DNA from 3 places in the Catenulispora sp. EB89 genome. Region 3 is predicted to be linked to each of the others. Evidence: riboswitches for the same ligand, from Rfam matches in the RefSeq annotation. Region 3 holds a riboswitch; each other region holds the start of a gene.
What was found. A riboswitch is a leader RNA that binds a small molecule or an ion and turns the genes downstream of it on or off. The one in region 3 is predicted to bind cobalamin.
Positions count from the first base shown of each region.

Region 1: linked by a shared signal. The riboswitch ahead of metE (5-methyltetrahydropteroyltriglutamate--homocysteine S-methyltransferase) and the one ahead of ABH920_RS00795 (ABC transporter substrate-binding protein) in region 3 are both predicted to bind cobalamin.
Region 2: linked by a shared signal. The riboswitch ahead of ABH920_RS37545 (ribonucleoside-diphosphate reductase subunit alpha) and the one ahead of ABH920_RS00795 (ABC transporter substrate-binding protein) in region 3 are both predicted to bind cobalamin.

Region 1 is NZ_JBGCCU010000005.1:93,057-97,744, forward strand. Features, by position in the region: gene metE (5-methyltetrahydropteroyltriglutamate--homocysteine S-methyltransferase) at 1-2,356, opposite strand, end outside; cobalamin riboswitch at 2,511-2,732, opposite strand; gene ABH920_RS12700 (GntP family permease) at 2,797-4,236, opposite strand; gene ABH920_RS12705 (IclR family transcriptional regulator) at 4,455-4,688, shown strand, end outside.
Region 2 is NZ_JBGCCU010000024.1:35,641-40,328, reverse strand. Features, by position in the region: gene ABH920_RS37545 (ribonucleoside-diphosphate reductase subunit alpha) at 1-2,101, opposite strand, end outside; cobalamin riboswitch at 2,354-2,601, opposite strand; gene ABH920_RS37540 (PPOX class F420-dependent oxidoreductase) at 2,651-3,040, opposite strand; gene ABH920_RS37535 (ScbR family autoregulator-binding transcription factor) at 3,099-3,794, opposite strand; gene ABH920_RS37530 (zinc-binding alcohol dehydrogenase family protein) at 3,799-4,688, opposite strand, start outside.
Region 3 is NZ_JBGCCU010000001.1:176,328-181,015, forward strand. Features, by position in the region: gene ABH920_RS00785 (ABC transporter ATP-binding protein) at 1-646, opposite strand, end outside; gene ABH920_RS00790 (FecCD family ABC transporter permease) at 643-1,680, opposite strand; gene ABH920_RS00795 (ABC transporter substrate-binding protein) at 1,956-2,942, opposite strand; cobalamin riboswitch at 3,047-3,175, opposite strand; gene ABH920_RS00800 (enoyl-CoA hydratase/isomerase family protein) at 3,337-4,167, opposite strand; gene ABH920_RS00805 (GNAT family N-acetyltransferase) at 4,192-4,688, opposite strand, start outside.

The sequences.
Region 1 (4,688 bases), on a different contig from region 3:
GCTCTTCGGCTGTGGCGAGCGACACGCCGGACGGCCTCGGAGTCACCTCCTCGCGCACGCCTCGGGCGGCCGCGACCAGATGGGCCAGCGCGGACCGCACTTCCGGCCAGCCGCGGGTCTTCAGTCCGCAGTCCGGGTTGACCCACAACCGGTCGGCCGGAACGGCTCGGAGCCCGGTCCGCAGCAGCTCGGCCACCTCCGAAGCGCTCGGGATGCGCGGCGAGTGGATGTCGTAGACGCCGGGCCCGACCTCGCGCGGGTACTCGGCGGCGGCCAGCTCGCCGGCCACCCGCAGGTGCGAGCGCGCCGCCTCCAGGCTGATGACGTCGGCGTCGAGGTCGTCGATGGCGGCCAGGATGTCGCCGAACTCGGCGTAGCACATGTGCGTGTGGATCTGCGTCTCCGGCCGGACGCCGGCGGTGGCCAGCCGGAACGCCTCGGTCGCCCACGCCAGGTACGCCGGACGGTCGGCGGCGCGCAGCGGCAGCGTCTCGCGCAGCGCCGGCTCGTCGACCTGGATCACCGCGGTCCCGGCCGCCTCCAGGTCGGCCACCTCGTCGCGCAGCGCGAGGGCCACCTGCCGGGCGGTGTCGGCGAGCGGCTGGTCGTCGCGGACGAAGGACCAGGCGAGCATCGTCACCGGGCCGGTGAGCATGCCCTTGACCGGCTTGGCCGTCAGCGACTGCGCGTAGCTCGTCCAGCGGACGGTCATCGGGGCCGGGCGCGAGATGTCGCCGGCCAGGATCGGTGGCCGGACGTAGCGGGTGCCGTAGGACTGGACCCAGCCGTGCCGCGTGGCCAGATAGCCGACCAGCTGCTCGGCGAAGTACTGGACCATGTCGTTGCGTTCGGCCTCGCCGTGCACCAGGACGTCGAGCCCGACCCGTTCCTGGAAGCCCACGACCTCGCGGATCTCGGCCTCGATCCGCTCCCGGTAGGCGGCGTCGTCGATGCGGCCGGCGCGCAGGCCGGCCCGGGCCGCGCGCAGCTCGTCGGTCTGCGGGAACGAGCCGATCGTGGTCGTCGGCAGCGGTGGCAGCGCCAGCCGGGCCCGCTGGGCGGCGGTGCGTTCGGCGTACGGCTGGGAACGGTGGATGTGAGCGTCCGTAACGGATGCAGCGCGTGTCCGTACCTCCGGGTCACCGGTCACCGCCGATCCGGCCCGGGAGGCCAGGTCGGCCCGGTTGGCCGCGAGCTCGGCGGCGATCGTGTCCGTGCCCTGCGACAGGCCTCGGGCCAGCACGGCGAGCTCGGCGGTCTTCTGCCGGGCGAAGGCGAGCCAGCGGGCGATCTGCGGGTCCAGGCCGCGTTCGGCCTCGGCGTCCAGCGGCACGTGCAGGAGCGAGCAGGAGGCCGCGACGTCCACACGGTCGGCCAGACCGAGCAGCGTGCCCAGCGTCGACAGCGAGGCGGCGAGGTCGTTGATCCACACGTTGCGGCCGTTCACGACCCCGGCCACCAGCCGCTTGCCCGGCAGGCCGCCGATCGCCGCCAGGGCGTCCAGGTTCGCGGCGGCCGGACCGGTGAAGTCCAGCGCCAGGCCCTCGATCGGGGCCTGCGCGAGCACCGGCAACGCCGCGCCGAGCCGGTCGAAGTAGGAGGCGGCGAGGATCTTCGGCCGGTCGGTGAGGCGGCCGAGGTCGAGGTAGGCGCGCGCGGCGGTGCGCAGGATCTCCTCGGGCTGGTCCTGGACCAGGGCGGGCTCGTCGAGCTGGACCCACTGGGCCCCGGCGGCGCGCAGGTCGGCGAGGATCTCGGCGTAGACCGGCAGCAGGCGGTTGATCAGGTTGACCGGCTCGAACAGCGGCGAGGCGCCGAGCACCGGCTTGGCCAGCAGCAGGTAGCTGACCGGGCCGAGGAGCACCGGCCGCGCGGTGTGGCCGAGCGCCGTCGCCTCCTTGAACTCGGCGACCTGCTTGCCGGCATCAGCGGTGAAGACGGTGTCGGGCCCGAGCTCGGGGACCAGGTAGTGGTAGTTGGTGTCGAACCACTTGGTCATCTCCAGGGGCGCGGTGTCCTGCGTCCCACGGGCCATCGCGAAGTAGCCGTCGAGCGGATTCGCGGCCACGGCGGCCCGGTGCCGCGGCGGGATCGCGCCGACCATGACGCTGGTGTCCAGGACGTGGTCGTAGAGCGAGAAGTCGCCGCTGGGCACCTCGTCGATGCCGGCCTCGGCGAGCTGGCGCCAGTTCTCCCGTCGCAGGTCGGATGCGGTCTGGTGCAGCGCTTCCGCGCTGACGCGGCCGTGCCAGTACCCTTCGACGGCCTTCTTCAGCTCCCGGTTGCAGCCCTGGCGCGGGTAGCCGTACACGGTGGCGCGTGCGGCTGTCGTCCTGGTGGTGGTCTTGCGGGTCAAGACGCTCTCCTTCGCGAGCAGTTCTCCTGCGATCCCGGAAGGGGACGAAGGCGCGAAGGGGTGGCGTCGCAGACCGGGCCCGGGCGCTGTCGCGGCCCGGCTCGTCCGCTGCTGTCCGTCGACCCGCCCTCGAGGTCACCGAGATCTCCGCGCACGGTCGCGCGCGGGCAGTGGCAGGTCTTCGGACTCGCGGGCACGCCGGCCGGGAAAGGCCGACTCCTACTGGCCGTCGCTTCCCAGGCCCTCGCGGGCCCAGTGCTGATGACGGCGGTCGTTCCCACTCACCGCTGCGGGGCAGTCCCGGAATTCCACCGGGTTCCCTCTTACGCCGCCGATGTCTGGATGACATCGGCGAACCGACTGCTCTTTCACTGTAGGGCGGTTCCAGGGGACGGACCAGGCTGCCCGCATGTCGGACGGCGTGGCGTGGCGTGGCGATATCAGATCGCCAGGCTGAGCAGCCCTGCTGCGGTGAATCCGACCACTGACAGGATCGTCTCCAGCACGGTCCACGTCCGCAGCGTGTCCTTGACGGTCATGTTGAAGTACCGCGAGACGATCCAGAACCCGCCGTCGTTCACATGCGAGGCGATGATCGATCCGGCCGAGATGGCCACCGCGATCAGCGCGATGTGCGGCTGTGCGAAATGGCCCTTCTCCACCAGCGGCGCGACGATGCCGCCGGTCGTGACGATCGCGACCGTGGCGGACCCCTGCGCCAGGCGCATGCCGCAGCTGATGACGTAGGCCAGGAGGATCAGCGGGAGGCCGGCCGTGGTCAGCGACTGGGACAGGGCCTTGCCGACGCCGGTCGCGGTGATCACGGCGCCGAAGAAGCTGCCCGCCCCGATCACGAGCAGGATCATCGCCACCGGACGCAGCGAGTTCGAGCTGAGCTCGGCCAGCTCCGCGCGGCTGAATCCGCGCCGCGTCCCGAGCAGCCAGAAGGCCAGCAGGACGGCGATGGTCAGCGCCACCGAGGGGGTGCCGAGGAACGTGAGCACCGGCAGCGCCGAGCTCTTCTTCAGATAGACGGTCCCGAACGTCGCACCGAGGATCAGCACCAACGGCACCGCGATGAGACCGATGATCATCGACAACCGCGGAGCCTTGCGCCCCACTGCTGCGTCTGTCTCCACGGCGGCCTCTTCCGACAGCGCGGCCACCTGATCGCCATCGCCACTCCGGCCGTCCATCTCGGGCACGGCGATGATCACCCGCTTGCCGATCCAGCTGCCCCACGCCACCCCGGCCACCAGAAACGCCGGCAGGCCGCAGATCAGCCCCATGATGAGCATCCACCCGAGGCTGACGCCGAGCAGCCCGGTGACGGCGACCGGGCCGGGGTGCGGCGGCAGGAACGCGTGCGTCATCGACAGGCCGGCGAGCATCGGGAGCGCGTAGACCACCAGCGAGTGGCCGCCGCGCCGGGCCGCGACGTAGACCAGCGGCGCCAGCACGAAGATGCCGACGTCGAAGAACACCGGGATGCCGAAGATGAGGCCGGTCAGCCCCATCGCCAGCGGCGCGCCCCGCTCCCCGAAGGCCGCCTGCAGCCGCGCGGCCAGCACGTCGGCCCCGCCGGAGCGCTCGAGCAGCGCGCCGAAGATCGTGCCGAGCCCGATGATCGCCGCGCTGTGGCCGAGGATCGAGCCGAATCCGGTCTCCAGCAACGACTTGTTGCTGACCAGCGCGGTCCCGACGATCGTCGAGACCGGGAGCCCGGCCGCCAGCGCGAGCACCAGGCTGGCGGCGATCAGGGCGATGAAGGGTTCGAGCTTGATCTTGATGATGAGGAACAGCAGCAGGGCTATGGAGCATCCGCAGAGCGTGAGCAGGCCGCCGGTGTCGTGCTGCAGCCAATGGACGAAGCCGTGCACAGTGAACCTCCGCGCTGATCGGGGCCGAGGCAGGCCTTGACAGGTGCCGGGGATGATCAGCCCAGTTCAGCGGTGCGGCGCAGCGCCGAAGGGCTCGATGCCGGCTGACGTTAGGCGGGCCGGCGGCGGCCGGACAAGGGCTTGCTTCAAGTCTTTTGCATAGCAAAATGGCGTGTCGAAGACCGCGCCGAACACAGCAACCGAGAGGACATGACGCGATGGCGGAACAAGACGGCCAAGCCCCGCCGGCTCCAGGAGACCGCAACCAGTCGTCGTCGCTGCGGCGCGCGCTGGCGGTCCTCGGATACGTCCGCGAACACGCCGGCAGCGGCCGCGGCGTCCCCCTCGGCAAGCTGGCCGAAGACCTCGGACTGAACAAGAGCACCGTGCTGCGCCTGACCGGCCCCCTGCTCGAAGAACACCTGCTGGACCGCGACCGCGAGACCGGCTGG
Region 2 (4,688 bases), on a different contig from region 3:
ACATCGACGACAGCTTCCCGATCGTCGGCGCGGCCAGGAAGAGGTTCAGCGACTGCGACTGGTCGACGAACGGCCCGCGGGCCGCGGCCAGCTCGATCAGCGCCTTCTGCGGCAGCTCCCACGCCGTCCGGTACAGGGCCCTGATCTCCGCCGGCAGCGCCTCGACGCCCTGCACCGAGCCCTCGGCCCGCTTGATCGCCTCGCGCACCGCCGGGGTCCACAGCCCCAGCGCCTTCAGCTCGCCGACCAGCGCCGAGTTGATCTGCAGGAACTCCCCGGACAGCGTCTCGCGCTTGAACAGGTTCGACACCTGCGGCTCGATGCACTCGTAGCAGCCGGCGATGGAGGCGATGGTCGCGGTCGGGGCGATCGCCACCAGCAGCGAGTTGCGCAGGCCGGTGGCCGCGATCCGGCCGCGGACCCTGCTCCAGCGCGCGGCCAGCTCCGGCGAGGTGGCGACGTTCCACAGGTCCGGCTGCAGGTCGCCCTTCGCGGCGCGGGTGTCCGCGAACGCCGGGTGCGCGCCGAACTCCTCCGCCAGCCCGGCCGAGGTCTCCAGCGCGGTCAGGTAGATCTCCTCGGAGATCCGCGTCGACAGCTCCTGCGCCCGCGCGTCGTCGAAGGGCAGCCGCAGCGCGAAGAACACGTCCTGCAGCCCCATCAGGCCCAGCCCGACCGGACGCCAGCGCGGGTTCGACGCCGCGGTCTGCTCGCTCGGGTAGTAGTTGATGTCGATGACCCGGTCCAGGAAGACCACGGCGGTGCGGACCGTGGCGCGCAGCCGGTCCCAGTCGATCGCGTCGCGGGACGCGGTCAGGTGCGCGCCGAGGTTGATCGAGCCCAGGTTGCAGACGGCGGTCTCGGCGTCGGAGGAGACCTCGATGATTTCAGTGCACAGATTCGACAGGTGCACGGTGTTGCCGGGGACGCCGGTCTGGTTGCAGAGCTTGTTCGATGCGTCCTTGAACGTCATCCAGCCGTTGCCGGTCTGCGCCAGTGTGCGCATCATCTTGCCGTAGAGCTCACGCGCCGAGACCTGCCGGACGTAGCGGCCCTCGGCCTCGGCCGCGCGGTACGCCGCGTCGAACTCCGCGCCCCACAGGTCCGGCAGCTCCGGAACCTGGTCGGGGTCCATCAGGGACCAGAGGCCGTCGGCCTCGACGCGGCGCATGAACTCGTCCGGGATCCAGTTGGCCAGGTTCAGGTTGTGCGTGCGGCGCGCGTCCTCGCCGGTGTTGTCCCGCAGCTGGAGGAACTCCTCGACGTCCGGGTGCCACGGCTCCAGGTACACGCACGCCGCGCCCTTGCGCCGGCCGCCCTGGTTGACCGCGGCGACCGAGGAGTCCAGCGTGCGCAGGAACGGGACGATGCCGTTGGAGCGGCCGTTGGTGCTGCGGATCAGGGCGCCGCGCCCGCGGACCCGGGAGAAGCCGATGCCGATGCCGCCGGCGAACTTCGACAGGCGCGCGACCTGTTGGTAGCGGTCGTAGATGGAGTCCAGCTCGTCGCGCGGGGAGTCCACCAGGTAGCAGGACGACATCTGGGTGTGCCGGGTGCCGGAGTTGAACAGCGTCGGCGAGCTCGGCAGGTAGGCCAGCGAGGACATCAGGCGGTAGAAGCCGACGGCCTCCTGCGGGTCCTGCGACAGCCCGACGGCGACGCGCAGCAGGAAGTGCTGCGGGGTCTCGATCACGCGGCGGGTCACCGGGTGCCGCAGCAGGTAGCGGTCGTAGACGGTGCGCAGGCCGAAGTACTCGAAGCGGAGGTCGCCCTCGGGGTCGATCGCGGCGTCGAACCGCTCGGCCGCCGAGCTCACCAGAGCCTCCGTCACATCGCCGATCAGGCCCTCCCGATGCCCGACGGCGATGGACGCGCTGAAGCCGGTCGCGCCCTGGCCGGCGGCTTCGCGGGCGATGACCCCGGACAGCAGGCGGGCGGCGAGCTTCGAGTACTGCGGCTCCTCGCCGATGAGCTCGGCCGCGCTCTGGACGGCGAGGTCGGCGATCTGGTCGGCGGTGGCGTTCGGCGGCAGGCCGGCGAAGGTCTTGCGGGCCACGCGCGCCGCGTCGACGTCGGGCAGGTCCGCGGACTTGTCCGCGATCTCCGCTTCGAGCTGAGCCGCTGTCGTCGCTGTCGTCGCTGTCGTGGTCACCGGCGGCAGCGCCTGCGCCCCCGCGCGCCTCGCTGCGTCCGTGGTCTCGACATGTGTGAGCGTGACCGTCACAACCTTCTCCTCGCCAGTCGTAGGTCCGAGGTCCGAACCGTTGGCGAGCAGACACCGGAGGCACGCGAAAGCCGCGACGCGCTCCGCCGTCAGCCGTCCCACGCGGCCTCGGACCAGCCGTACCCCACGTCCGGGCACGGCACGGCTGGCAGGTCTTCGGACTCGCGGGCGCTCGCGGGCCCGGGGAGGACCGCGCGAACCTACTGGCCGTCACTTCCCAGGCCGGCGCCTTCCGGCGCCACTCGGCCCAGTGTGTACGACGGCTGTCGTTCCCACTCACCGCTGCGGGGCAGTCCCGGTCTCGCACCGGGTTCCCTCTTGCCTCGACCGCCGCCCTTGTGCGGGGCGGTGGTCGAACCAGCTGCATCGGACACCATATCTTGTGGCGGCGCTCAAATTCCAATCAACATGCTGTATGTCAGGGGACTACTGGAAGGTGGCGTGCGTCGGCCGCAGGTAGATCCGCACGCGGGTCGGCGCGTCGCCCACGGGACCGTCCATCGGCAGCGCGTAGCGGTCGGCCAGGACGGCGAAGAAGTCACCCTCCGGGTCCGGCTCGATGCGGTCCACGGTCCCGCGCAGCTCCAGGTAGCGGTACGGGGCCTCGGGGTCGTTGATGGAGACCGCGGCGTGCGGGCGGTCGTTGAGTTCCTTGTACTTCGCGCGCTTGGTCGAGGTGGTGAAGGACAGGAATTGGCCGTCCCACAGGAACCACATCGGGTTCACGTGCGGGGTGCCGTCGGCGCGGATCGTCGCCAGGTGGCAGAAGACGGGGCGCTCGAGCAGGTCGGTGTGGGATGCGGGGATGACGGACATGGGTCTACTCCAGTCGGGGACGGGGTTTCGGACAAGGGGAGATGTCGACTGGCAGCGATCAGGAAACGTGATCGTCGGTAGTGGCGGCGACGCCGGCCCGCATGACCGACCACCACTCGGCGACTCGCTCGGCGACGTCGGCGTGGCCGGACAGGATGCCCGAGACGTGCTGGACGCCCTGGAAGCCGGCGACCGAGGCCCGGGCCAGTGCGCCGGGATCGGCTCCGGGCCGGAGCTCGCCGCGGTCGGCGGCGGTGCGGAACAGGTCGGTCGAGGTGGCGATCCAGTCCACGAACGGCATGTGGACCGGCTCGGAGATCAGCGCGCGCTCGGCTTGCAGGCGGACCGTCGCGCGGACGATCGGGTCCTCGCGGATCTGCGCCGCGATGCGGGCGAAGACCTCGCCGAGGAGGTCGAGGACCCGATTGTGCGCCGGCGTCACCTCGGTGACCACCGAGGGCCACTGCTCGTAGCACTCCTCGACGATGGCCGCCGCGATGGCGGCCTTCGCCGGGAAGTGGAAGGCGAGGGCGCCCTTGGTGACGCCGGCGCGGGCCGCGATCTCGCTGGTGGTGGCCGTCGCGTAGCCGAGCTCTGCGAAGCACTCGGACGCGGCCAGCAGGATCGCGCGGCGGGTGCGGCGGGCGCGCTCCTGCGTGGGCTCGCTCGGGGTCCGGGGCTCGGCCGAGGCTCGGGAGCTGGCCGAGCCCCGGGAGCCGGCCGAGCCTCGCGAGTCGGCCGGCGGCGGCGTCACGTGCTCAGCTCCGGACCGCGACGACGGTCTTGCCGGGGCTGCGGTTCTCGGCCTGCGCGATGTGCGCCTCGGCGGCCTCGCTCCAGCCGATGACGCGCGGCGCCGGGATCGCCAGCCCCTCGGCGGTGAGCGCGAAGACCCCGGCGATGAGGTCGCCGACCGCGCCGGCGTCGCCCCGGGCCCGGTTGATGATGCTGAAGCCGGCCGTGGTCCAGTTGTTGCGGCGCAGGTCCGCCAGGCTCGGGGCGGCGGGGTCCGGCTGGCCGGCGGCGGCGCCGTAGCTGACCAGGCGGCCGCCGGGGGCGAGCAGCGCGGGCATCGCGGCCGACACGTCGCCGCCGATGGACTCCAGGACCACGTCGAACAGCGCGCCGTCGGCGGCCTCGCGGGCGTTGGCGGCGAACTCGGCGTCGCGGATCGCGGGGCGGTAGGCGGCGGCGAGGGTGGCGGCGGAGCGCGCGCTGGTGCCGCCGACCAGCGCCGTGGGGTGGCGCAGGGCCAGGACCGCCGCGAGCGCCTCGCCGACGCCGCCGCCGGCCCCGGTGACCAGGACGCGGTCGGTCGCGGCGACGTGCCCGGCCCGGGCCAGGCCGACGGCGGTGGCCCAGGTGAGCGGGACGGTGGTGGCGGCTTCGAGGGCGAGGCCGGCGGGGACCCGCGCGGCCAGGCCGGCCTCGGCGACGACGGTCTCGGCCAGGCCGCCGCCGTCGACGGTGAACGCCACGACGGTGTCGCCGACGGCGAAGCCGTTCACGCCCTCCCCGAGCGCGGTCACCTCGCCGCCGACTTCCATGCCCGGCACGAAGGGCCAGCTGCTCGCGTAGCCGGGCGCGCCGCGCCGGGCCAGGACGTCGACGAAGTTCAGGCCGGCGAAGCGGACCGCGATCGCGAGCC
Region 3 (4,688 bases):
CCCCTTCGACGAGAAGAGTCAGCTCGTCGGCGTACTGCGCGGCGAGGCTGAGGTCGTGCAGGGTGCTGATGACGGTCAGGCCCTCGGTCGCGCGCAGCTCGTCAACCAGGTCCAGGACCTGCTGCTGGTGGCCGAGGTCCAGGGCGGTGGTCGGCTCGTCGAGCAGCAGGACGCCGGCCTGCTGGGCCAGCGCGCGGGCCAGGACGACGCGCTGGCGTTCGCCGCCGGACATCGCGCCGAGCCGCCGGCCGGAGAATCCGGCCAGGTCCAGGCGCTCCAGCGCGCTCTCGGCGACCGCGCGATCGGTCCGGGACTCAACACCGAGGTAGCCCAGGTGCGGCGTGCGGCCGAGCAGGACGTACTCGGAGACGGTCATGTCGCCGGGAAGCTGCGGCTGCTGCGGGACGTAGGCGATGAGGCGGGCCCGGTGTTTGGCGGAGAGCTTCGCGACGGCCTCGCCGCCGACGCTGATGTCGCCCTCGTACGGCAGGATGCCGACGATCGCCTTGAGCAGCGTGGACTTGCCCGCGCCGTTCGGTCCGAGCACGGCGTGCCAGGCCCCGGCGGCCACGTCGAGGTCGACGCCGTGCAGGATCGGCTTGCGGTCCAGCCGCACCCGCACCCCGGCGGCCTTGACCGCGCTCACCGGTCACGCTCCCGCGTGGCCCGCAGGATGACCAGGAAGAACGGCGCCCCGACGAACGAGGTGACGACCCCGATCGGCAGCTCGGCCGGCGCCAGCACGGTCCGCGCCAGCAGATCGGCCAACACCAGGAACGCCCCACCGACCAGCAGGCTCATCGGCAGCAGCAGCCGATGCCCGGGCCCGGCGACACGCCGCACGACATGCGGCACCACCAGCCCGACGAAGCCGATGATGCCGCTGACCGCCACCGCCGTCGCGGTCGCCAGCGACGCGGCGGCCAGCACGATCACGCGCGTGCGCACCGGATGCAGGCCGAGCGTGGCGGCCTCGTCGTCGCCGAGCGCGAGGACGTCGAGATGCCGGGCGTGCACAGTGACGATCAGGACACTGATGACGGCATAGGGCAGCGCCAACCGCACCAACGACCAGTCGGCGGCAGCGAAACTCCCGAACAGCCACGAGTACACCTGCCGCACGTCCGCGGTGCTCCGCTGCATGACGAATGCCTGCACCGCCCCGACGAACGAACTGACGGCGACCCCGGCGAGGATGAGCGAAGCGGTGCCCCCGCGACCCACGAACGTGCCGAGCACATAACTGGCGAGCACCCCGCCGAGCGCCCCGACGAACGCCGCGAGCGGCACAGCGCCGATCCCGGCCACGGTGTGCTCAGGCCCGCCGCCGTAGACGATGACGAGCGTCGCGGCCATCCCGGCACCGGCCGAAGCCCCGATGGTCCCGGAATCGGACAACGGATTCCGGAAGACACCCTGATACGCGGCACCGGCCTGCGCGAGCAGCGCCCCGACGAGCGTCGCGAGCACGACGCGCGGCAGCCGAATCTGGTCGAGCACACTCAGCTGCACCGGCCCGAGCCCCGTGCGGAGGTCGACGAAGGGGAGCTTGTCGAGGAGGGCCTTGGCGGTGCCGGCGACCGGGAGGCCCGCCGCGCCGCCGAGGCTGGAGACGAGGACGGCGAGGAGGAGGACGAGGAGGCCGGTGAGGAGGGCGATGGTGGGGCGGGTTGGGTGGATTCGGCGGGTTCGGCGGCGGGCGCTGCTTTCCGCCGCAAGGCTGATGCCCGCAAGCTCCGGTGCGCCAGCCGCAGCTTCCTTCGCCGCACCGCTGGTGCCCGCAAGCTCGGGTACGCCGACCGCAGCTTTCTTCGCCGCACCGCCGCCACTCTCTGCCTGCCCCGCCGCCGCAGCACCGTGCTCGGCGTGCGTGTGCGCGTGCGCGGAGTCGCCGCCGCCCAGGCTGCTCACGTCGGCCGGCACCGGATCCGTCCCTCGCCCCATCTCCTCCCCGCTCAGCCCTGGGCCTGGTTCACGGCCTTCGCGATCTGCTGCACCAGCTGCACCAGGCGCGGGCCCCAGCGCGAGGCGATGTCGTCGTCGAGGCCGACGACGGTGCCCTTCGCGGCGTTCTTCACCGCGGGGATCGCCGACCAGCCGGGGCGGGCGGCGACGGTGGCGGCGGTCTGCTGGCAGCACTTGGTGTCGGCCAGGAAGATCAGGTCGGGCGCCGAGGTGACCAGGTACTCGTCGGACAGCTGGGGGTAGCCGCCGCCGGTCTTGTCCGCCGGATCGGCGATGTTGGTGAGGCCGAACTGCGCGAAGATCGAGCCGATGAAGGTCTTCGAGGTCGCGCTGTAGTTCCCCGGCGTGCCGACCTCGTAGTAGTACTTCAGGGGACTGGTCGGCTTCTTCGTGGCCGCGATGGCTGCGGTGATCTGCTGCTTCATACCCGCGACCGTGGTGGCGGCCGGCCCGGCGTGACCGGTGGCGGCGCCGAGTTCGGTGATCTGGCTGTAGGCGTCGTCCAGCGTGTTCGGGGCGTCGAACCACAGCACCGGCACGTTCAGCTTCCCGAGCTGCTCCACGATCTGCGAGCTGTCGTCGGCGACGACCACCAGGTCCGGGTTGTACTTCGCGATCGCCTCGGCGTTCGGCTTGTAGCCGGACAACGTCGTCTTCGGCGCCGTGGCAGGGAAGTTCGACTGGTCGTCGACCGCGACGACCTGCGAGCCCGCACCGATCTGGAACAGATCCTCGGTGGCCGACGGTGACAGCGACACGATCTTCTTGGGTTCGGCGGCCAGCTTCACCGCACCGTTCTTCGCGGTGATGGTCGCCGGGAACGCGGCCGTGCTGGAAGCGGCGGTCGTCGCGGTGGTCGACGCCCCTGAGCCAGCCGACGCCGACTTCGACGACGAACACCCGGCGGCCAGCAGCGCCGAGGCCGCGACGACGCCGACGGCCACCCGCCGCGTCAGAATGTGCAGACGAGAATGCACGAAGTCAGCTCCTCCGGCTGATCCGCGGTCCGCACAGCACGCACCGACCCAGATGAGGCGTGAAGCGCACAGCCGGACCGCCCCGAACCGCGAGGGCCGAACGTTGGCACACCGCGTGAGGCGACCTGGCTCACTCCGAAGGGCGGAGCTCACAGTTGCGGGACAGCGCCGGACTCCCACCGGCTTCGCTGCACACGTTGTGGACGGCGCACACCGCCGTCGCCCCTGACGCTAGCAAGCGCCAGGGCGCGCGCCTAACGCCGAACGGGGCGACGGCTGGTGATCTGCACTACTCCGAGCGGGTGCTTTCCGGCCCGGTGTCCTTCCGCCGGCGGTTGACCGGGCCGGATACTGGACGCAGGGTGGTGTGATCCCCCGGGAATATAGCGCCGAATCACGGCCAAACCGGCGCCCGCTTCTCCACAAACGCCCGCACACCCTCGGCCCGGTCCGCCGAGAAAGCCGTCGCCCGCCAAGCCCCGTCCTCCACATCCAGCCCCGCGGCCAGCGGCAGGTCGGCGCCGACCTTCAGCGCGTGCTTCGCGTTGCGGACCCCGATCGGCGAGTTCTTCGCGATCTGCTGCGCCAGCTCCAGTGCCGCGTCGCGCGCTGTCGAGGCTCCTGTGATCCGGCGGTCCACCATGCCGAAGCGGTCGGCTTCGTCGGCGTCGATGCGGCGGGCCGTGAAGATCAGGTCGGCGGCGCGGTTCGTGCCGATGCGGCGTACCAGGGTCTGCGTGCCGCCGCCGCCGGGGATGACGCCGACTGAGACCTCCGGCAGGCCGAAGACCGCGCCGTCGTCGGCCACGATCAGGTCGCAGGCCAGGGCCAGTTCGCAGCCGCCGCCGAGGGCGTAGCCGGAGACCGCGGCGATGACCGGCATCGGCAGGGAGCCGAACGCGCCCCAGGTCCGGCGGAAGGCCGGGCGGGTGGCGACCAGTTCCGCGTCGCTCATCTGGTTGCGTTCCTTGAGGTCCACGCCGACGCAGAACGCGTGGTTCTTGCCCTCGGCCTCCGGCGGTGCCGACGACACCACCACCGCGCGTACCGCCGGGTCCTCGGCCAGCTCCGGCGCGACGTCGCGGATCGCCGCGGCCATCGCCGTCGAGATGGCGTTCATCGCCGACGCGCGGTTCAGCACGATCTCCGCGACCACGCCGTTGCCCGACGCGGGGTGCCGCTTCAGGAGTACGCCGTTGTAGTCCTTCACCTGTACCTCAGTCATGCCGCCCACAGTATGAGATCGCGATTAGAAGCCGAAGGGCAGCCACGGCGCGACGTCGCTCACAAACGCCCGCGACGCCGCCGCCAGCGTCCCGGCCCGCAGCTCCTCGACCCGTCCGGCGCGGGCGAGGGCGCTCAGCGACAGGCCGCCTAGGTAGGCGCTGCCGAGTTCGCGCACGCCGAGCACCAGGTCGGCCGGGTCCGTCGTGCGCTCGCAGACCGCGCCGTCGGCGTCGCCGCGGAGCCGCCAGCGGCCGGCGTTCCAGGGGCAGAACGAGTCGGCGACGTCGAACACCACGTCCACCGGCCCCGCGTAGCGGCGCGCCGTGAGCGCCCGGTCCACGTCCACGAGCCGCAGGTACATGTCGTCCTGCAGCCGGGGCAGCGAGCGCCGGGTGTCGGCCAGCAGGTGCATCAGCGGGTCGTCGACCGGCACCTGGGCATGGACCTCGCTGGTCAGGTCCAGGTCGAGCAGGAAGCGCCACATCGCGGCGTAGGAGGCGAGGTCGCGGCCGTAGACCT